2 regions of the Mesorhizobium sp. WSM4810 genome follow, and region 2 is predicted to be linked to the other one. Evidence: predicted binding sites of a transcription regulator. Region 2 holds the regulator's gene; the other holds the start of a gene.
What was found. Region 2 encodes LexA, which represses DNA repair genes until DNA is damaged. Its sites were predicted from a motif close to TGTTCNNNNTGTGTTCNG; they were not measured.
Positions count from the first base shown of each region.

Region 1: dinB (DNA polymerase IV) is a predicted target of LexA. The motif match lies at 9,967-9,984, and genes of this name have one in related genera.

Region 1 covers NZ_JBVVQV010000014.1:84,594-95,931, forward strand. The annotation lists gene AC0L3O_RS20435 (ABC transporter substrate-binding protein) at 1-28, opposite strand, end outside; gene AC0L3O_RS20440 (ABC transporter permease) at 86-934, opposite strand; gene AC0L3O_RS20445 (LLM class flavin-dependent oxidoreductase) at 961-2,325, opposite strand; gene msuE (FMN reductase) at 2,380-2,931, opposite strand; gene AC0L3O_RS20455 (DUF922 domain-containing Zn-dependent protease) at 3,163-3,759, shown strand; gene epmA (EF-P lysine aminoacylase EpmA) at 3,962-5,005, opposite strand; gene efp (elongation factor P) at 5,135-5,701, shown strand; gene AC0L3O_RS20470 (hypothetical protein) at 5,987-6,259, opposite strand; gene AC0L3O_RS20475 (DUF6456 domain-containing protein) at 6,366-6,965, opposite strand; gene AC0L3O_RS20480 (hypothetical protein) at 7,076-7,468, opposite strand; gene AC0L3O_RS20485 (XRE family transcriptional regulator) at 7,929-8,624, shown strand; gene AC0L3O_RS20490 (hypothetical protein) at 8,853-9,155, opposite strand; gene AC0L3O_RS20495 (hypothetical protein) at 9,349-9,717, shown strand; gene dinB (DNA polymerase IV) at 10,042-11,280, shown strand.
Region 2 covers NZ_JBVVQV010000017.1:133,792-145,129, reverse strand. The annotation lists gene gltA (citrate synthase) at 1-485, opposite strand, end outside; gene gltX (glutamate--tRNA ligase) at 666-2,090, opposite strand; gene AC0L3O_RS23235 (ComEC/Rec2 family competence protein) at 2,192-4,648, shown strand; gene lexA (transcriptional repressor LexA) at 4,642-5,394, opposite strand; gene AC0L3O_RS23225 (molybdopterin molybdotransferase MoeA) at 5,499-6,704, opposite strand; gene moaC (cyclic pyranopterin monophosphate synthase MoaC) at 6,704-7,201, opposite strand; gene trpC (indole-3-glycerol phosphate synthase TrpC) at 7,268-8,119, opposite strand; gene trpD (anthranilate phosphoribosyltransferase) at 8,124-9,134, opposite strand; gene AC0L3O_RS23205 (SurA N-terminal domain-containing protein) at 9,131-11,023, opposite strand; gene tpiA (triose-phosphate isomerase) at 11,170-11,338, shown strand, end outside.

The sequences.
Region 1 (11,338 bases), on a different contig from region 2:
CAAGCAGGGAACGGCGAGTGATTGGCATGGTCCGGACTTTCGTGTTGGAGGATGGGGCCTGTTGGAGAGGATGGTTGAAAGCTGGTCAGTCGATGGGATTGCTCCAGCGGCAGAGCCGCCGCTGCAGGCCGACCAGCGCCTGGTTGGCGATCAGGCCGAGGCCGGCAAGGATGACGATCGCTGCAAACATCAGCGGGATCTGGAAGTTGTACTGCGCGTTCATCACCTGGAAGCCGATGCCCTTGTTGGCGCCGATCATTTCGGATGCGATCAGCAACAAGAGCGCCGTGGTCGCACTCAGCCTCAAGCCGACGAAGATCGAAGGGACGGCCCCCGGAAGCACGACCCGGCGAAACGCGGTGACCCGCGTGGCGCCGTAGACCCGGGCCATCTCGAGCAGTTTCGGATCGACTTGCTTGACGCCGCTGATGGTGTTGAGCAGCAGCGGAAACAGCGTCGCCCAGAAGATGACGAAGACCTTTGATGCCTCCCCCAACCCGAGCAGCAGGATGAACACCGGATAGAGCGCAAGCGCCGAGGTCTGCCGGAAAACCTGCAGGATCGGGTCAAGCGCGGTTTCGACGGCGCGCACCTGGCCCATGAACAGACCAAGCGGGATGGCAACCGCCACCGCCGCCGCGAAGGCGAGGCCGGCGCGCTGCAGGCTGATGGCGATATCGCCAAGCAAGGTGCCGCCGGCCAGACCATTCCACAGTGCGGAGACGATCGTGTCGACCGGCGGCAGCACCGCGGCGTTGACCCATCCCGCGCTGCTCGACACCTGCCAGATCGCGAGGAAGCCGATCAGGATGCCGTAGCGGGACAGGAAGCGGATGACAGTGCGGTTGGCCAGGCGCGGGAAATCGGCGCCAAGGCCGGTTCTGCCGTCATGTGCATCGATTGTCACCCGCTGCTCGATGTGTTGCAAACTCATCGTCTTGCCCTTTGCTTCAAGAGAATCTATTCGGCGGCCAGCACCTTGGAGCGGGCGGCGGTCCAGGGGTTTTCCGGCCGCCTGAGGCCGAGATTCTCGCGCAGCGTCCTGCCCTCGTAGGCGGTGCGGAACAGGCCGCGACGCTGCAGCTCGGGGATCACCAGGTCGACGAAATCGTCGAGCCCGCCGGGCAGCCACGGCGGCAGGATGTTGAAGCCGTCGGCGGCGTCGTTGCCGAACCATTCCTCCAGCTGATCGGCAACCTGCGCCGCGCTGCCGATCACGGTGTAGTGGCCGCGGGCCGTCGCCACCCACTGGTAGAGCTGGCGGATGGTGAAGTTGTGCTCGTCGGCAATCTGGCGGATCAGCGCCTGGCGGCTCTTCATGCCTTCGGTTTCCCGGCTCGGCGGCAGCGGTCCGTCGAGCGGGTAACCCCGGATGTCGAGCGTCTGGCCGGCCAGCCCATTGAGCAGGGCCACGCCATCCTCGGGAAGGATCAGCTCGTTCAGCTGCTGGTACTTGGCGCGGGCTTCCTCGTCGGTGCGGCCGACGAAGGGTGCTACGCCCGGCATGATCAGCACCTGCCCGGGATCGCGGCCGACTGCCGCCACGCGCGCCTTGATGTCGCGGTAGAATTCTTGCGCCGAGGCCAGGTTCTGATGGGCGGTGAAGATGACCTCAGCCGACTGGGCGGCGAGCTTGCGTCCGTCCTCCGACTGCCCGGCCTGAACCACCACCGGATGGCCCTGCACCGGTCGCGGCACATTGAGCGGGCCTTTGACGCTGAAATGCCGGCCCTTGTGGTCGAGGTCGTGAAGCTTGTCCTTGTCGTAGAAGCGCCCCGACTTCTTGTCGCGGATGAAGGCATCGTCTTCCCAGCTGTCCCACAGCGCCTTGACCGTCTCGACATGTTCATGCGCGCGGGCATAACGCTCGGCGTGGGCAGGCTGCGTCTCGCGATTGAAATTGCGCGCGGTCTCGTCACCCGCCGAGGTCACCACATTCCAGCCGGCCCGGCCGTTCGACAGCAGGTCGAGCGAGGCGAACTTGCGGGCGAGCGTATAGGGCTCCTCATAGGTGGTGGAGGCGGTGGCGATGAAGCCCAGATGCGTGGTGAGCGGCGCCAATGCGGCAAACAGCGTCACCGGCTCGAACCCGGCGATCTTGGCATTGCCGCCTTCGCGGGCGCCGAGGCCGACGGTCAGATTGTCGGCCAGGAAATAGGCGTCGAACAGGCCGCGCTCGGCGGTCAGCGCGAGCTGCCTGTGGAACTCGAAATTCGTCGCGCCGTCGGCCGGCGCGTCAGGATGGCGCCAAGCTGCGATATGCTGTCCGCCACCGGGCAGGAAAGCACCAAGCTTGATCTGCCTCGACTTGCTGGGTCTGGTCATTGCGGGCTCCTTCTGAGCTGTGCGGGAAGCGAATTGAGGACACGGGGCCGGTATTCAGGCGGCAAGACCGACGCTGCGTGGCACCGCACGGCATGCTTCGGCGACCGCTTGGCTGGCGCGAGCATGGATGGCTTCGGACACCAGCACGCCGTTGGCGAAGTCCTTGTCGGAGGCGTAGATCGCGGTCGGCAGGGTCAAAGCCTCGAAGAAGCCGAACAGCGGCCGCAGCTGATGTTCGACCACCAGCGAATGACGATCGCCGCCGCCGGTTGCAGCAAGGATCACCGGCTTTCCCCGCAGGGATGACGGGTCGAGCAGGTCGAAGAAATGCTTGAAAAGCCCGGTGTAGCTGCCTTTGAAAGTCGGCGAGCCAACCACCAGAACGTCGGCGCCCAGCAATCGCTCGACGATGTTCCTGGCCGATGGATCCAGATCGCCAATGCGCCTTGCCAGCGGAAACGACCGACCGAGATCCTCGATGTCGAAAACGGTCGAGGCTGCATCGGTGCTGCTCGCCACCTCCGCAACGATGTGGCTGATGAACGCCTTGGTCTTCGACGGACGGGTCAGGTTGCCCGACAGCCCTACCACCAGATTTTTCGACATTTGGGCTCCTCGCAAAACGCTTGTGTGCGTTAACTCTACTAAGTTTATAGAGTTTAATGAGAAAGAAGATTTCAAAACGAGCCCGCCAAGCGGATTGAGTTTGCGGCACATCGCCGTTGATTGGTTCTTTCGACGCGAAATGCGAACGGCGAGTTCGGCAACGGCGCCTTGACCGCATTCCGGCCATGCGTTGATGATCTCACACCAAAGGCATCGCCCCGGAGGATTCGCATGAAAACAGCCGTTCTGACGCACCTGCCCCTGGCCATTTTGCTGGCATCGCCGGCGCAGGCGGGCTGGAAGCCGGTCGAGAAGGTCGAGACCTACGCCGTTTCAGGGCAGACCGGTCCCCAGCTCCATGCCTCGATGGGCGAGCGCGGTCCGACGATCGGCAAAAGCAGGGTCCGCGCCATGGCCTATACCAATTTCAAGCTGACCTGGGTCAGGGACTATCAGCGGCAAGGCAATGCCTGTGTGCTGGTGTCGGCGCGCCCAAAACTCATCATAACCTATACCTTGCCCAAAGCGTCCGGGCCGGTGCCGGCCGCCGTGCAGAAGAGCTGGGACGTTTTCGCCGCTGGCCTCGCCGCCCACGAAAAGGTGCATGGCGACATCATCGTCGACATGGTCCGCAAGATCGAGACGGCGACCATCGGCCTGTCCGTCGCCGACGATCCCGGCTGCAAAAAGATCAGGACCGAAATGACCACGCGGCTTGCCGAACTCTCCCAGGCGCAGCGGCAGGCAAGCCGCGATTTCGACCGGGTAGAATTCGCCCCGCGCGGCAATCTGCAGCGGCTGATCGTCGCTTTGCTGATGGGGCGGTAGTATTGTGACGCCTGAGCGAGGCACCCCCCTCTGCCCTGCCGGGCATCTCCCCCTCAAGGGGGGAGATTGCGCCTTCGCGTCGCTCCCGCCTCAATCGCCGATGTTGAAGGACGAGGTGCGGCGTTGCGGTCAGCCAATCTCCCCCCTTGAGGGGGAGATGCCCGGCAGGACAGAGGGGGCGCCGTAGAGTGCAGGCCTCGCCTCACCCCGTCACCGGCGTCCACATCACATCCTCGACCCGCATCGCCCCCGTCGCCAGCATCACCAGCCGGTCGAAGCCGAGTGCGGCGCCGCTTGCCTGCGGCATGATGGCCAGTGCGGCGAGGAAATCCTCGTCGATCGGATAGCGTTCGCCGTAGATGCGCTGCTTCTCGTCCATTTCGAGGATGAAGCGCCGGCGCTGCTCGTCGGCGTCGGTCAGCTCGCCGAACGCATTGGCCAGTTCGACGCCGCAGCAATAGAGCTCGAAGCGCTCGGCGGTCCTCGGGTCATCGGCGCTCGGCCGGGCAAGGGCGGCCTCCGAGATCGGATAGCCGTAAAGAATGGTGGCGCGCCCCTGCCCCAGCGCCGGCTCGATCTTTTCCACCAGCACCCGACTGAACAGATCGGCCCAATTGTCGTCGGGCGCGGTGCGCAAGCCCGCCTGGACCAGAGCCGCATGCAGCGCCTCGCGATCGGTGCTGCCGTCGGCGGCGACCGTGACCAACAGATCGATACCGGCATAGCGGATAAAAGCCTCGGCGACGCTCAACCGTTCCGGCTCGGCGAACGGATCGGCCTCGCGGCCGCGAAAGGCGAAGCGTTTCGTGCCGGCGCGCTCGGCGGCCAGCGCGACAAGCCCGGCGCAATCCTGCATCAGGCTGTCGTAGGTCTCATCGGCCCGGTACCATTCGAGCATGGTGAAGGACGGATGGTGCAATGGGCCGCGCTCGCGGTTGCGATAGACGGCACTCAGGCTGAAGATGCGTTTCTCGCCGGCGGCGAGCAGCTTCTTGCAGGCGAATTCCGGCGAGGTGTGCAAATAGAGCGGCTGGTGCCGCCCATCTGGGCCGAGCGCCTCGGTGGCGAAGGCCGACAGATGCGCCTCGTTGCCGGGCGAGACCTGCAGCGCCGCGGTCTCGACTTCGACGAAGTCGCGGCGGGCAAACCAGTCGCGCACGGCCGCGGTGATGGCGTTGCGCAGGATCAACCGCGGCCGCCGGTCGGCGTGAACATCAGGCGTCCACCAGGGCGAGGCGGCGGTCATGGCGACAGGATTTGCATCGAGGACTGGCGATTGCCGCCAAGATGCGCTAGGCCGCACCGAACGGCTCCCGCAGCCGATTTGCGCCATTCGGCGCTCCCAGGCCAGTCAACGCTGTTAGGAATAAAGCCCGTGAAGGTCATCGCCAGTTCCCTACGCAAAGGCAATGTCGTCGAAAAGGACGGCAAGCTCTATGTGATCCTCTTTGCCGAAAACATCCATCCGGGCAAGGGCACGCCGGTGACCCAGCTCGACATGCGCCGCATCTCCGACGGGGTGAAGGTTTCGGAGCGCTACCGCACCACCGAGCAGGTCGAGCGCGCCTATGTCGAGGAGCGCGAGCATACCTTCCTCTACCACGACGCCGAAGGCTATCATTTCATGAACCCGGAAAGCTATGACCAGGTCGCGGTGCCGGAAAGCGTGGTCGGCGAGATGGCGCCCTATCTCAAGGAAGGCATGGCGGTGCAGATTTCACAGTACAACGGCATCGCCATCTCGCTGGTGCTGCCGCAGCGCGCCACCTTCGAGGTGGTCGAGACCGAGCCGGTGACCAAGGGCCAGACGGCGTCCTCATCCTACAAGCCGGCGACGCTGTCCAACGGCGTGCGCACGCTGGTTCCGCCGCACATCACCGCCGGCACCCGCGTGGTGGTGATGACGGCTGATGCCGCTTATGTGGAGCGCGCCAAGGACTGAGAGGCAGGATCATTTTTGTCGTCGCTGAAGGTGTCGCGCGCGATGAATGCCAGGGCGCAACTCACGCCGGTGCCGCCATGCGTGCCGTCTCCTTCACTGAACAGTGCAGATTCAGCCAAGGATGAAACCCGCCACCAGAACCGTAAGGATCATCGACAGCGGGACGGCAAGCAGGCAGCAGGCCTCCAAGGTGTTGATTTGCCAAGAGTTCATCGGGCGCTTCCCAGTTGGTTTCCTGTCTAAACGGTCAGACCGGGATGGCAGTTCCACGAAAAATCTCCCGCGTCATTCCGTGCCACGATCATGCCGATCGACACGAACCTCGGTCATCCAGCGGGCACGCGCCAGATGCGTCGCCCAGGCGCGGAATGCCCGTTCTGGCTCCTGCTCCGGGTCAATGTGCAGGACGGTGTGGGCGACCTCACGCCAATCGGCGCTGTCCGCCGAAGCATCGAGCAGCCGGATGTAAGTCAGCATGCAGTGCTCGTCATACGCGGTCAGCGCCGAAGACGTCGGCGCCGTATCTGCGAAATGAGCGTTTTGCGGCATCTTTGGCATTGTGATTTACCAGCAATGGCGCAGCGTAACAGGCCGTCGGGAAACCCGCGCCCTTCAATTGGAGGACGCTGGCCAAAACGCATTGCCAAACGCCCCGTTTGCCCCTTCACCGCGGCCGCCGCATCAGCATCATGCCGTAATGCACCGCCAGCAAGTCCAGCCCGATTTTGAGCAGTTTCGACAGCACATCCCGCGGCTCGCCGGTCTGTTCGGCCAGGCTCTTCACCGTTTCGCCGGCGCAGCAGACTTTTTGCACCACGACCGACACCTCCCAATGCGCAAGCGCCCTGGTGGCGTCGGCATAGGCGCGGCCGGCGGACAGGATGCGGTCGGCAACGCCGCCGCCGATGCGTCCGCCGTCGACGCGCTCGATCAGCGCCATCGGCTTGACGCCGTCCTGTGCCGAGACGCGAAAATCCTCGCGGTAGCGCATGCCCGCCTCGCGCTGCTGGCGCGACAGCGAGGTGATGCCGGTCAGCGGGTCGACATTGCGCACCCGCACAATCCCGCCGGTCGCGGTGTGGCCGTTATTGGACACCTCATAGACGCGCCTCGCCTCCAGCGTGCCGGTCGCCAGCCGCTTGCGGCCAAAGGCATCGTCCTTCAGCGCGAAATCATGACCGACCTGCTTGCGGATGCGCACCTGCTCGGCCTCGCCCGTGGGTAATTTGGGCGGTTTGGCCTTTTGGGCGGTCTTCTTGCTCATCTGTGGCTCCTCGTTTCATTGCTGTCTTCGCAGAACCTGGGCTGCTCCGCGCAGCGGGGGCGAGGAACCGGGCCGCCGTGCTTGGCGAGAAGACTCTCGACCGATGCCGCTCACGCTGCGTCCGCGAGAGCCGTACGGCGATGGTCGCAGAACCGCGCCGCGTGATAGGCGCAGTAGCTTTTCAGCGGCCGCGTGCGCAAGCCGCAGCACAGCATCGCCAGTGCCGGCCGGCTGCCGGGCGCGTCGTTTTCGGGATTTTGCTCGAGCGTCAGGTCGAGCGGTGCGCGGCAGCGGTTGAACAGGCAGTCGATGAAGCGCATGGCCGCGACATGCGGCTGGCGCCCGACGGCGGCAGCGGGGCGCGGCGACGGCAGCTTGAGGGCCTCGCCGTCGGGCCCTTGGATCTCGCGCATCAACGGGCGCTGCGGCAGCCAGACCGGCGGCGCCAGCCTGGCCGGCGTGCGGGCGATGCTTTGCAATTTTGTGTCGGTATAGGCGGGCATGATGTTCTTCCATCGAGATCGAAAGGGTTGCGTAGATGCCGAAGCTGCCCCCTCTCCCCGTTCACGGGGAGAGAATGCCGGCAGGCAGGTGAGGGGCGGCGCGGCGTCGCCGATTACCTCTCCCAGGGGAAACCGCCCTGCCCGTGCGCCGGTCGAAGACGATGACCGTGCCGTCCTCGGTGCGGCTGCACGAAAGGCCCGCATTGCACGCGCCGAAATTCGGGGCCGGAGCCGTGAGGGGACGGCTCTGGCCGTTCCGGTCGCCGCCGCTGACGGCAGGGCCACCGGATCCGAGGCGCGAGCCTCGGGCTTCGTCCCGGCCGGAGAGGAGGACAGCCGGGACGGATGGGAAAGCGAGATGGAGCGTGGCTTGTGCATGGCTATATATAAGCATAACTCAAAAAATTATGCAAGCCATTCTTTCATGGACGAAACCGATTCTTATGTTTCAGATGGCGCCATGGCGAAAACCTCATTGTCGATCAAGGTCGGGGCGGCGATCCGCAAGGCGCGCAAGCAGCGCGGCCTGGTGATGCGCCATATTGCCGAGCACAACGACACCGACGTCGCCGCTGTCGGCAATTGGGAAACCGGCCGCAACCTGCCGAAAACCGAGAACCTTTTGAAGACCGCCGCCTTCCTTCGCGTCGACCCGGTGGCGCTCGGCAAGGGCGAGGTCGTCTTCCTCGACGACGCCGACAATGTTGCCGACGCCGAGATCGTCACCGACGCCGCCCCCCTGCCCGCCGGCCCGATGGACATCGAGCTTCTGGGTGCCGCGGTCGGCGGCGACGACGGTGACTTCACCTTCAACGGCGAGGTCGCCGGCTATGTCCAGCGCCCGCCCGGCATCGCCCATCTGCGCAAGGTGTTCGCCCTGCACGTGCTCTCCGACTCGATGGTGCCGCGCTACGAGCCCGGCGAGATGCTCTATTGCGGCGGCCGCGACGCTGTGCCCGGCGACCACGTGGTGATCGAGATGTTTCCCGAGGAAAACGAGCGCAACGGCAAGGCCTTCATCAAAAAGCTGGTCAAGCGGACCGCCGCCGAGTTGGTCGTCGAGCAGTACAATCCGCCGAAGTCGCTGACCTTCAACCGCTACGCGATAAAACACGTCTGGCGCGTCATCCCGCTCAAGGAACTGCTGGGGTACTAGGGCGGCGGCGGAGCGCGCCCTTCTCCCCTTGTGGGAGAAGGTGGATCGGCGCGTAGCGCCGAGCCGGATGAGGGGTGCTGGACGGAATGAGGCATCGGCAATCCGTCGCCTTCGCTTCACTTCCCTGGAGCAAAGGCAGGCGTTGGCGATCCGTCCAACACCCCTCATCCGACCTCGCTTCGCGAGGCCACCTTCTCTCACAAGGGGAGAAGGAATCGCCACTCCCCATCAAGCCCGCCTGGATCTCTCCAGCGGAACCTCGCGCTCGCCAAGCATCCGCGCCTCGGCGCGGCGCTGCTGCCGCTCGTCGATGAACGCCGCCTGGATCGAGACGGCCGCGCCCGGCAGGCCATCGGCGCGACAGGCCGAGCAGCGAAGCCGCCCCGACAGCGCCACCAGCGGCGTCTGCGCGGTCACCCCGAATCGCCTCAGCTCCGCCGGCTTCCACCATCTGTTTCGACCGCAATCGATACACTCGACCGCGATCGAGACGACCTCGGCGATCGTTGCTTCCTTGCCCGGCAATGCCATCGTCCCTGATGCCTCAGTTCCTGTTTTGTTCACAACATTAGGGGTTTTTCCCGAAGAGTCGAGTCGGTTCCGCTCAACCCATGCAAAAGTTTAACTTGTGCCATTTTTCGAGTTATGCTTCCATGTGATATCCCAGATGAATGGGCGACGGGACCGGGTCTCCGTCGCGCCGCCGCCAGCCAAGGAGACGAAGATGGACGCCCTCTCCGCCCAGTTCGCCCGCGATTGCGGCTATACCAGCGACAGCCCGGCCATGCTCGCCGCCCTCGCGGCTATCCGCCTCGACGGCATAGGCCGGGCGCGCCTCGGCCATGGCCAGCGCAAGGCGCTGGTCGACCGGCTGAAGCTCGGCGAGGCCTTGTTCCTGGCGGCGATCCGCCCGGCGCAGTCGGCTGAAGAGGCGATCGAGGACGCCGCCCGCTTCATCGCCTGTTATCGCAACATGCCGCGCTGGCGCCAGGAAAGGCGCGGCGCCGATCTCGCCCGCGCCAGGCAGCAGCTTCTGCTGGCGCGCTTCTTCCGCCGCTACGGCCACCGCCTCTGGGCACGGCAGGCGGCGTAGGCTAGAGGTGAGTAACGTCGGCGCTGCCCCGCTGCCGGCACCTTCTCCCCGTATAGTGACGGGGCGAAGGGCTGGCCGCAGCGTCGGCTCCACTTCTGCAACGCCGGAGATTGGCGAAATCCTTTGCGACGGCGTCCTTCTCCCCGTCCATATACGGGGAGAAGTGCCCGGCAGGGCGATGAGGGGCAGCGCAGACCTGAGCCGATGCCCTCCACCTGCCCTCCACGCTCCTTGACAATCCGCCCTATTTGTTCTCTTTATGTTCGCACAAAACCCACCCTCAGGACAATGCGGCGTTCGAACCGCCGCGGGCGAACGGGCCGGATGGAAGCCAACATCCTCCACGCTGATCTGGACGCTTTCTATGCCTCGGTCGAACAGTTGCTCGACCCCGCCCTGCGCGGCAAGCCGATCGCCGTCGGCGGCGGCGTCGTCTTGGCCGCGTCCTACGAGGCCAGGGCTTTTGGCGTGCGCGGCGGCATGCCGGGGCGGCGCGCGCGGGAACTCTGCCCCGGGCTGATTTTCGTCGGCGGCCATTTCAAGGATTATCAGCGGCTCGGCGATGCGGCTATTCAAGTGCTCGGCGATTTTACCCCGGTGGTCGAGCGGATTTCCATCGATGAGGCCTTTGCTGACGTCGCCGGCTGCACCCACCTGTTCGGCCCGCCGGCCGAGATCGCGACAACCATCCGCCGCCGCGTGCGGGCCGAGCTTGGCTTGCCGATCTCGGTCGGCGTGGCGCGCACCAAGCACCTGGCCAAGATCGCCTCGCAGGTGGCCAAGCCCGACGGGCTGGTAGTGGTCGATCCGCGCCACGAGCTGGAGTTCCTTCACGATCTGCCGGTCGAGCTGATGTGGGGCGTCGGTCCGGTCACCAGGGAGCGGCTGGCCGGCATTGGTGTGCGCACCATCGGCGAACTGGCGAAGACCAATGGTGGGTCGCTGGAGCGTCTGCTCGGCCCGGCGGCAGGTGAAAAACTCAACGCGCTGGCCTGGAACCGCGATCCGCGAAAACTCGAGACGCAGCGCCGGGCACGATCGGCCGGCGCGCAATCGGCGCTCGGCAGGAAACCGGCCGAGGCAAAAATCTTCGTACCCACCCTGCTGCATCTGGCCGACAGGGTCGCCACCAGGCTGCGGGCGAAATCCCGGCCCGGCCGCACGGTGACGGTCCGCGTCCGCTTTGCCGATCTGCGCTCGGTGACGCGTTCGATCACGCTCGACCAGCCGATTTCGGCAACCGCGATGCTGGCCGAGATCGCCGAGGCGCTGGTGCGCAAGGTGCTTGTCGATCATCCGCACGAAAAGACCATTTCGCTGCTGGCGATCGCCGTCTCGCATCTGGAGAAGCAGCCGGCCCTGCAGCTGGAACTGCCGCTCGGCCTCGACGACGACCGCCTCCGCCCCGGCACCAGGAAGGGTGCGGCGCGCTGGACCGCGGACCGCGCCATCGACAAGATCCGCGACCGCTTCGGCTGGGAGGCGGTCGGCTATGCCTCGGCGCTCGGCCAATCGCGATCGGTCCCCGATGCGTTTCGCGAGCTGGCCGAAAAGGAATTGTAAGTAAGGGAAGGCAGTAGGCAGTAGGGGGGTAGGGGAATGGCCCCTGGAATGGCGTCCT
Region 2 (11,338 bases):
GAATCGTGATAGAAAGCTGACAGCGCACCGACCACGCCGCACATCACCGCCATCGGGTGGGCGTCGCGGCGAAAGCCGGTGAAGAAGCGCGACATCTGCTCGTGCACCATGGTGTGGCGCGTGACCCGGTAGTCGAAATCGTCCTTCTGCGCCTTGGTCGGCAGTTCGCCGTAGAGCAGGAGATAACAGACTTCGAGGAAGTCGCCGTGCTCGGCCAACTGGTCGATCGGATAACCGCGATGCAAAAGGATGCCGGCATCGCCATCGATGAAGGTGATTTCCGACTCGCAACTTGCCGTCGAGGTGAAGCCGGGATCGTAGGTGAAGGCCCCGGTGGTGCTGTAAAGCGCGCCGATATCGATGACGTCAGGTCCGACCGAGCCGCTTCGCACCTTGAGTTCGTGAGTTTTGCCGCCGAATTCAAGTTTCGCGGTCGACGCGTGGGTTTTGCCGCCAAATTCCATTTTTGTCGCAGCTTCGGACATTGCAAACTCCTTTTTGTTTTCTCATGTCGGCAAAGGCAAAATTTCTGCAACGCAAAACGTCGAAAGTATCGGAGTTCGCGCGTTTGCGCCCGCAATTGGATTGCGTGCCAAATTGGGCCAAGACCTAATGTTGCACTGCGAAACCCACCTTTCAATGCCAATCTTCTTGGGCCAGTTTTGCTAATCGATTTGATCCGCGACGCGCGCCAGGCTTTCCTCGCGGCCAAGCACGGCAAGCACGTCGAACACGCCGGGCGAGGTGCTTTTGCCGGTTAGCGCGGCGCGCAAAGGTTGGGCCACTGCGCCAAGCTTATGGCCGCCGGCGAGCGCATATTCGCGGATCGCCGCTTCCGCCGCTGCGGCCGTCCAATCCCCTGAAATCGCCTTCAGCGCCGCATGGGCGCCCCGCAGGATCTCGCGCGCCTCGCCGCCGAGCAGCGCCGCCGCCTTCTCGTCGATCGGCAGCGGCCGCTCGGCAAACAGGAAGGCGGCACCGTCGACCAGCTCGACCAGCGTCTTGGCGCGCTCCTTCAAGCCGGGCAGGGCGGCCAGCAACTGCGCCTTGCGTGTGTCGTCGAGGCGCGCTGCGATCGCCGGGCCGCCTTCGAGATAGGGCAAGGTGTTGATGAAGATATCGAGCAATTCGGGCTCGTTCATGCGCCGCATATGCACGCCGTTCAGCGCCTCGAGCTTGGCGAAGTCGAAGCGGGCGGCCCCCTTGTTGACATCGCCGATGTCGAACCACGCAATCATGTCGGTGATCGATATGACCTCGTCGTCGCCGTGGCTCCAGCCGAGCCGCGCCAGGTAGTTGAGCAGTGCCTCGGGCAGATAGCCCATGGCGCGATAGGCTTCAACGCCGAGGGCGCCGTGCCGCTTCGACAGCTTGGCGCCGTCGGCGCCATGGATCAGCGGGATATGCGCCATTGACGGCACCTCCCAGCCCAAGGCTCGATAGATCACCATTTGGCGGGCGGCATTGGTCAGATGGTCGTCGCCGCGGATGATGTGGGTGATGCCCATGTCGTGGTCGTCGACGACGACGGCATGCATATAGGTCGGGTTGCCGTCCGAGCGCAGGATGATGAAATCGTCGAGGTCCTTGTTGGGGAAGCGGACTCCGCCCTGCACGCGGTCATGTACCACCGTCTCGCCTTCGGCCGGCGCCTTGATGCGGATCGCGCCCCTGGCGCCAACCGGTGCCTCTGACGGGTCGCGGTCGCGCCAGCGGCCGTCATAGCGGGGAGGCAAGCCCTTGGCCCGCGCACTCTCGCGCATCGCCTCCAGCTCGGCCGGCGTCGCATAGCAGTAATAGGCTTTGCCGAGGCGCACCAGCTCCTCGGCAACCGCGCGGTGGCGCGGCGCGCGCTCGAACTGGGATACCGGTTCGCCGTCCCAGGTGAGGCCGAGCCAGGAGAGCCCATCGAGGATGGCAGCGGTTGCCGCATCGGTCGAACGCTCGCGATCGGTGTCCTCGATGCGCAGCAGCATCTTGCCGCCAGTGTGTTTCGCATACAGCCAATTGAACAGCGCCGTGCGCGCCCCGCCAATATGCAGGAATCCGGTGGGCGAAGGGGCAAAACGGGTGACGACCTTGTCGGACATGGAACTCCTGGGCAAGCGCAGAAAACGGATGTGGTGCGCGGACTTTCGCGCGTCGCGCGTTCATGTAGCATAGGAGGTCGAGGGCGCAAGGGGCGAACCCTATGGCTGGACCAGGCCGCGGCGTGGACGACAGCGAGGGCGCGACCGCAAGCGTCAGCGAACGATCGCTGTTTGCCGACGTTCCTCACACTGAGTCGCTACCCGTTTCGCTGCCTGCGTCGCCGCTGAGCATCCAACCTCTTTCGCCGGATCGCCCGGCGCCGATACCGGCTTCAGCACCCGGCCCTGTCATTCGTTTTCGCCGACAGCTCAGCCATCTTTCACCATCCGGTGTCCGCAACAGCGTGGCCGCGGCAGCCGGCCTGGAACTCGACCGGGGCGTCGCCTTCCTGCTGGTGCCGGTTTTCCTGGCATGCGGGGTGATCGTCTATTTTTCGCTTGCCGTCGAACCGGACTTTGCCCAGCCCATCGCCGTCGTGGTCCTTACGGCATTGTGTGCGGCCGTCACGCGCTCACGCCGCAAAACGCACCTGTGCTTCATGGCAGCGTTGCTGTGCGCGCTTGGTGTGCTCGCCGCCAAGGTTGAAACCTGGCGCGCCGGAACGAAGATGCTCGGTTCGGAAATCCAGACCCGGCTGACCGGCCGTGTCGTCAGGCTCGACCAAATGGCGAACGGCCGGATCAGGCTGACCATCGATGTGATGTCGACCGCCCGGCCGACACTGCGTTATGCACCCGAACGTGTCAGGGTGTCGGCACGCAAGATTCCCGCTGAGATGACCGCAGGCTCGGTGGCAACCGGCTATGTGAGGCTTCTGCCTCCGACTGGCCCGGTCAGACCGGACAGCTTTGACTTTTCCTTTGACAGCTATTTCGCCGGTATCGGTGCCAGTGGCTTTTTCCTCGGCAGTCCAAAGATCGTCGTCTCCGAAGATGCACCGTTAACCGCACGCCTTTCTTCGTCGATCGAGAAGGCGCGCGAAACCATCGCCGACCATATCAGGGACAGCATCGGTGGTGCCGAGGGGGAGATTGCCGCTGCGCTGATCGTCGGCGTGCGTGCCGGCATCCCCGAAGAGATAAACGAATCGATGCGGCGCACCGGCATCTACCACATCATCTCCATTTCCGGCCTGCACATGGCGCTTGTCGCCGGCACCGTCATGGGATTGCTGCGCGGCGCCTTTGCGCTGTTTCCCGACTTTTCGTCGCGCCGGCCGGTCAAGAAATATGCGGCTGCTGCCGCACTCGTCTCCATCGCTGCCTATCTGATCTTTTCCGGTATCGTGGTCGCGGCTGAACGCAGCTTCATCATGCTGGCGGTAATGCTTGTCGCCGTGCTGTTCGACCGGGCGGCACTCACCATGCGCAACCTGGCGATTTCGGCCATCGCCGTTATCGTCGTGTCGCCGCACGAGGTGGTCGGCGCAAGCTTCCAGATGTCGTTCGCCGCGACTGCGGCTCTCGTGGGCGCCTATGCCGGTTGGTCCGACTATCGTGCCGACAAGGCCAAGGCGCCGCGACAGCGACGGTCACCGGTCGCTTTCGTCACGCGCAAGCTCGTCGCCGGGGCAGGCACCATCGCAATGACGTCCATCATTGCCGGCAGCGCCACCGCGCTCTTCGCCATCTGGCACTTCCAGCGCGTCTCGCCGCTCAGCCTGTTCGCCAATCTGGCCGTCATGCCGATCGTCACGATCGTCATGTTCCTGGCCGTCCTCAGCGCCTTGGCAATGCCTTTCGGCCTCGACGGCCCTTTCCTCTACATGATGGGCAAGGGCCTGACGGCGATGATTGCAATTTCGGGATGGATCTCGGAGCGTTCGCCGGTCGATGCAGTCGGCCTGATTTCGTTGCAATCGGTTCTGCTGGTGACGGTCGCCCTGGTCATCGCCACGATGGCGACGACATGGCTGCGACTTGCGGCACTTCCCTTTGCGCTCGCCGGCCTGCTGACGATTTCCGAGACGCGCACCCCCGACGTGCTGATCTCGGAGGATGCGCATCTGGTGGCGCTGCCGATCGGCGGCGGCGAACTTGCCGTCAACCGGATGCGTTCGAACGAATTCACCACCGACAACTGGAAACATGCGCTGGTTTCAACAACGATCGTCGAGCCGGAGACATTCGAAAAAGGAGATGTGCGGTTCGACATCGCCGACCCGGCCGACCTGCCACCGGGAGCGCCTTTCACCTGCACTGCCGGCCTGTGCTTGGCCCGGCATCCGTCCGGCGCGCTCATTGCGCTCGCCGACAACCGCAAAACCGCGCGGCCGGCCTGTGCCTTTGCGGATTTGATCGTCATCGACGATGCCACAGCCTATTACAAACCCTGCCGCAACCCGCTGGTTCTCGTCGTCACCAAACGGCAGCTCGCTCGCATGGGCAGTGCCGCCGTCTTCTTCGATCCGCTATCGGCGACGACGCGCGCAGAAATCCGTTTTGCCGTCAGACAGCCATACAGGCCCTGGCATGAGCAGCGGCGGTTTTCGCGCGAGGCGAGGGGCCTGCCGCCATACCTCAGGGCCGAGAAACCCAAGAAGCCTGCCGTTCAGTAACGCCGGATCAGTCCGACGAGCTTGCCCTGCACCTTGACCCGGTCCGGCCCGAAGATGCGCGTCTCGTAGGCCGGATTGGCGGCTTCCAGTGCGATCGAGGCACCTTTGCGGCGGAATCGCTTCAGCGTCGCTTCCTCCTCGTCGACCAGAGCGACAATGATCTCGCCAGGCTGGGCGGTGTCGGCGTTGCGGATGATGACCGTGTCGCCGTCGAAGATGCCGGCCTCGATCATCGAATCACCCTTGACCTCCAGCGCGTAGTGCGTGCCGCCGGTGATCATGTCCGGTGGCACCGAGATCGAATGCGTCTGGTGCTGGATGGCGTCGATCGGCACACCGGCAGCGATGCGGCCCATCACCGGTATGGAGACGGTGGCAACGACGTCGTCGTCATTGCCGGCCGCACGCATGCGCGAAGGCGCCGGCTTGATCTGCCGTCCGAGGCCGCCCTGTCCAAGGCCGCCTTGCCCAAGGCTGCCTTGAATGACGCTCGGCGAGAATTTGCGCGCCGCATTGAGGCCCGGCGCGATCGAATCGGGCAGGCGCAGCACCTCCAGCGCGCGGGCGCGGTTGGGCAGGCGGCGAATGAAACCGCGTTCCTCCAGCGCCGTGATCAGCCGGTGGATCCCCGATTTGGAGGCGAGGTCGAGCGCTTCCTTCATCTCATCGAACGAGGGCGGAATGCCGCTTTCCTTCAGCCGCTCGTGGATGAACATCAGCAGTTCATGTTGTTTGCGTGTCAGCATCGCGACCCCCAACAGAATCAGAAAAACAAACCCAGAACAAACACTATCTGTTCCATTTGTGTTCCGCAACCATTTAAAGTTTAATGAATGTGTTGACGCTTTGTTCAGCGTAGCATCAGCACGCTGCAGGCGGCGCCCGCTGCGGCCGCGGGAGCGAATGGCTCGCGCACGACCAGTCCGTTGGCGTCGGCCAGCATTCTGAGCATCGAGGAATCCTGGATACTGAACGGCGTTGCCTCAAGCGTGCCGGCTTCTTCCTTCACCACCGCGCGTACATAGTCCTGTCTGAGATCGTTGGCCGGCATGGCGGCGCCAAGCCGCGCCTGACGCATGTCCTGGCGGAAAGCGCGGCCGCCGAGCCGCGCCAGCAGCGGCTTCAGAAAGAGCTGCGTGCAGACCAGGCTGGCCACCGGATTGCCGGGCAGGCCGATGCAGCGGATGTCGCCCAGCCGCCCGAACATCAGTGGCTTGCCGGGCCGCATGGCGATTTTCCAGAAATCGAGCGCCATGCCTTCACCGGTCAGCACGTCATGGACGAGGTCGTGGTCGCCGACCGAGGCGCCGCCCAGCGTAACGATGACGTCCGCGCCTGCGGCGACGGCTTTTTTCACCAGCGCGGCGATCGCCTCCTTGCGGTCGGGGGCGATGCCGAGATCGAGTGCGCAGGCGCCGACCGAGCGGGCCGCGGCGGCGACGCCATAGGCATTGGAGGAGATGATCTGGTCGGGGCCAAGGTCGCTGCCCGGCGGCAGCAATTCGTCGCCGGTGGCGATGATGGCGACCAGCGGCCGTTTCACCACGCTGACCTGTTGGTGGTTGGCCGATGCCGCCAGCGACAATGCCGCCGGATCAAGCAGGCGGCCTTTCTCCAGCAGCGCGTCGCCCTGCGAGAAATCGAGCCCGAGGCGGCGGATGTTGCGGCCTTCAACCGTCGGCGCGGTCACTTCGACGATGCCGCCGCCGAGGTCGCGGACATTCTCCTGGATGACGATGGTGTCGGCGCCAGCGGGAAGCGGCGCGCCGGTGAAGATGCGCACGGCCTGCGCCGGGCCGACTGTCCCGGCAAAGCCGCGTCCGGCCGGCGCCATGCCGATCACCGAAAGTCTCGCGGGCACGGAGGCGACATCGTCGGCCCGCACGGCATAGCCGTCCATGGCCGACGCGTTGAATGGCGGCTGGGTGCGGAGCGCGATGAGCGGCTCCGCCAGCACGCGGTCGGCGGCGTCCATCAGGGCGACGCTTTCAGCCTGCAAGGGCGCAGCGTCCTCAAGCAGGTGCTCGAGCGCCTGGGCGACCGCAAGCAGCGCCATTATCGGCCTGCCCCCTGGGCGTCCGCCTTGTAGTCGCCGGATTTGCCGCCGGTCTTTTCCATCAGCCTGATGTTGGAGATCGCCATGCCGCGGTCGACCGCCTTGGCCATATCATAGATGGTCAGGCAGGCGACCGAGACGGCAGTCAGCGCTTCCATCTCGACGCCGGTCTTGCCGGTGACGCGGGCCAGCGCCGTGACCTTCAGACCGGGCAGCTTCGCGTCCGGTTCGATATCTACCGATATCTTGGTCAACAGCAGCGGGTGGCAGAGCGGGATCAGCTCATGCGTCCTCTTGGCCGCCATGATGCCGGCGATGCGCGCCGTGCCCAGCACGTCGCCTTTCCTGGCATCGCCGTCCAGAATCATTTTCAGCGTTTCGGGCCGCATCGAGACAAGACCTTCGGCGATCGCCGTGCGCGTCGTCTCCGCCTTGTCGCCGACATCGACCATATTGGCTTCGCCTTCCGCGCCAAGATGGGTGAGGGCGGCCGACATCGTCAGGTCACCCTGGAGCGACGTCCGTCCGTTTGGACGCACAAAGCACGCTCTAACGCTTTGTATCTATGCATCATGCTCTCCGAAAAGCGATTCCGACTTTCGGGCAGATGCATTGGCGGGCGCCTTGCCCGTCAAAAGCAGGTGCGTCGCAGTGGCCACGTCCAGTTGCCGCATCAGGCTCTCGCCGACGAGGAAAGTGCCAATGTCGCTCCGTTCCAGCCTGCGGCAGTCCTGGTGCGAGAAAATACCGCTCTCGCTGACCAGCAGCCGGTCGGCCGGCACCATCGCCGCGAGCCGCTCCGATGTCTCGATGCTGGTTTCGAATGTCCGGAGATTGCGGTTGTTGATGCCGATCAGCCGCGACGACAGTTTCAGCGCGCGTTCCGTCTCGGCCTCGTCATGCACCTCGACCAGCGCGTCCATGCCGAGCTCGAAAGCCGTCGTTTCGAGTTCCCTGGCTACGGCGTCATCGACGCTCGCCATGATGATCAGGATGGCGTCCGCGCCCCACGCACGGGCCTCGAACACCTGATAGGGCTCGAACAGAAAATCCTTGCGCAAAGCCGGCAATGTCACGGCGCTGCGCGCATCGGTGAGGAATTCAGGCGCCCCTTGGAAAGACGGCGCATCGGTCAGCACCGACAGGCAGGCAGCCCCACCTTTGGCATATGCCTGGGCCAGCGCCGGCGGATCGAAATCGGCGCGGATCAGGCCCTTGGACGGGCTCGCCTTCTTGATCTCGGCGATCAGCGCGAAACTGCCGGATTTGCGTTTGGCTTCAAGGGCCGAGAGAAAGCCGCGCGGTGCATCGGTAGCCCTCGCCCGTGCCTTGATTTCGGCAAACGGCACCCGTGCCTTCGCCGCCGCGATCTCGTCGCGCTTGTAGGCTTCGATCTTGCGCAGGATATCAGACACGGCGCTATCCGTTTGAAATCTCGACCAGCCGGTCAAGCACCTTTAGCGCCCGGCCGCTGTCGATGGCTTGCGCCGCCGTCGCCATGCCATCGGCAAGCGTCGTCGCCTTTCCCGCCACCACCAGTCCGGCGCCGGCGTTCATCAGCACCGTATCGCGAAAGGCGCCGGCAGCGCCGCCCAGCATGTCGCGCAGCGCCTGGGCGTTGTAGGCGGCATCGCCGCCGCGCAACTCGTCCTTGGTATGCCGCTTCAGCCCGACCGCTTCCGGGGTCAGCGTAAAGCTGCGGATCTCGCCGCCGACCAGTTCGGCGACCTGGGTTTCGCCGGTGGTGGTGATCTCGTCATAGCCGTCGCCATGGGCGACCCAGGCGTGGTCGGCGCCCAGTGCCTTCAACGTCTCGGCCACCGGCATGATCCATTCCGGCAAGAAGACGCCAACCATCTGCCTGACGACACCAGCCGGATTGGAGAGCGGGCCAAGCAGGTTGAAGATTGTGCGGGTGCCGAGCTCGGCGCGGATCGGGCCGACATGCTTCATCGCCGGATGATGCGCCGGTGCGAACATGAAGCCGACGCCTGCGTCGTGGATGCAGCGGCCGATCGTTTCCGGCGGGATGTCGAGCTTGACGCCAAGCGCGGTCAGCACGTCGGCGGCGCCGGTCTGCGAGGACAGTCCGCGATTGCCGTGCTTGGCCACCGGCACGCCGCAGGCGGCGATGACGAACGCGGATGCGGTCGAGATGTTGACGCTGTGCGAATTGTCGCCGCCGGTGCCGACGATGTCGATGGCGCCAGCCGGCGCGTCGACGCGCAGCATCTTGGCGCGCATGGTGGCGACGGCGCCGGAAATCTCGCTCACAGTCTCGCCGCGCACGCGCAGCGCCATCAGGAAGCCGCCGATCTGGCCGGGCGTAGCGTCGCCCGACATGATGATGTCGAAGGCATCGCGCGCTTCCTCGAAGGAAAGGGAGCTGCCAGCGGCGACCTTGGCGATATGGGTCTTGAGCGCGCTCATCTTGTCAGGGCTTGGGCAACGGCGGTTTGGTCGATGCGAACGTCATATTGCGTCTGCAGCTGCGCCACCAACTGGTCGAGAAGGTCGTCGGACATGCCGGCGGTGAACGATTTCTGCTCGTCGTCCGGCACCGAGCTGGCGTCGGCTCCGGCAGGCTCGAACACTTCGGCAATCCTGAACAGGATCTGTCCGTCGCCGGTGGGCGAGGGGATCAATCCGGTCCCGCCTTCGCCTTCGCCGAACATCGCAGCCGCCCCTTCCTTGCCGAAATCGGCGTCGTCCGCCCCGCGCTTGACGCCGCGCTTGGTCTGCTTCTCAAGCTTGAGCTCGCTCGCGATCACGTCGAGCGTAGTGCCGGCCTCGAGACGCTTTTCGAGCTCCTGCGCTTTTGCGGTGAGCCGCTTGGTCGTTTCCGCCGCCGTCCAGTCGGCCACCACCTTCTGGCGGACTTCATCCAGCGTGCGGTCGCGGGCCGGCGTGACCGAATCCACCTCGTAGAACACGAAGCCGTTGTTGGCAGTGGTGAGGTCGGGATTCTCGGTGCCGGGTTCGGCATCGAACACCGCCTTGATCAGCTCCGGCGATTCCGGCAGATCCTTGACGATGGCGCCGTCCGGCCTCAGGCCGGTGCGATCGATCGCGTCGACGGTGACGACCTTCAGCTTCAGTTTTTCGGCCGCTTGCTCGAGCGTGCTGCCCGAAGCGCGGCTGTCTTCGTAACTGTCATGCACGTCGAGCAGAATGCGGCTTGCCTCGCCCAGCGCCAGGTCCTTGCGGATGTCGGCGGCCACTTCGGCCAGCGGCTTCACCACTTCGGGCTTGATCTCGGTGACGCGCAGCAGCACCGGACCGAAGGCGCCCTGAACGACCGGGCTGACTTCGTTGACGTTGAGCGCAAACGCCGCATCCGCCACCGCCTTATCGGCGATCTTGTCCTTGGACAGCGTGCCGAGCAGCGTGTCGGCCTGCGTCTTGCCCTCGGCGGCGACGAGTTTGTCGAATGTCGCGCCGGTCTTGAGTGAATCGAGCGCGGCCTTCGCGGCATCGGGCGTTTTGAACACGAGTTGTTCGATGGTGCGCGTTTCCGCCGTGGTGTAGCGCCCCTTGTTCTTGTTGTAGTCGTCGCTGACCTGCTGGTCGGTCACGGCACTCACATCCATGATGTCTTCCGGCTCGAGCCTGACATAGGAGAATTTGCGGTATTCGGGCGCCGCATAGGTCTTCTTGTTTTCCTCGAAATACGCCGAAAGCGTAGTGTCGGATGGCGCTTCGATCGGCTCGACCAGCGATTTCGGCAAGGTCAAATAGTCGATGGTGCGGTCTTCGCCACGATAAAGCGCGACCGCCTTCAAGAACGTATTCGGGGCCTTGACGCCGTCCGAAACCGCCTCGACGATCTGCTGGCGCACAGCCACCTGGGCGCGATTCCTGAGATAGTCTTCCGGCCGCATGCCGACCTGTTGCAGTATGTATTCGAAAGTCCTTCTGTCGAAGTTGCCGCCGGGACCCTTGAAGGCCGGGTCTTCATGCGTGAGTTGGGCCAGCCGGTCCTTGGACAGCCCAAGCCCGAGCTTGCGGGCCTGCTCATCGAGGACCGCGCCCGACACGAGTTGCGCCAGCACCTGGTTGTCGAGGCCGAGCGCCGTCGCCTGCTCGCGGCTGATGCGCTGGCCGAATTGCTGCGACATCACGCTGATCTGCCGGTCATAGGCCAGCCGATACTCGTTGATCGACACTTTGGTGCCGCCGGCCGTGACAACGGCGTCGTGGCCTGCAAAACCACCGACCATCTGTCCGGAAATGCCCCAGACGGCGAAGCTCAACACCAACAATATCAGCAGCGCTTTCGCGATCCAGGTCCCAGCCGCGCTTCTCAAGATACCAAGCATGGTCACTTCCGATTTTTTCGCGCATTTTCGCATGCGCCGAGTCTGAAACAAGCGCAATAGCGTCCTTCCGGCCCACTGTCGATTGCTTTGTGGGCTGAGTTTGGTAGTGAGGACGCAGCCGAATATTGCCCGGAGAAGCAAATCCCATGACGCCTGGAATCCGCCCGCTGGTCGCCGGCAACTGGAAAATGAACGGCACCAGCGCCTCACTCAACGAACTCAGGATGATCGGCAACGGCTTCATGAGCGGGCTCGATGCCGAGACCGAAGCGCTGGTCTGCGTTCCGGCGACGCTGCTTGCGCATGCCGCGGAGA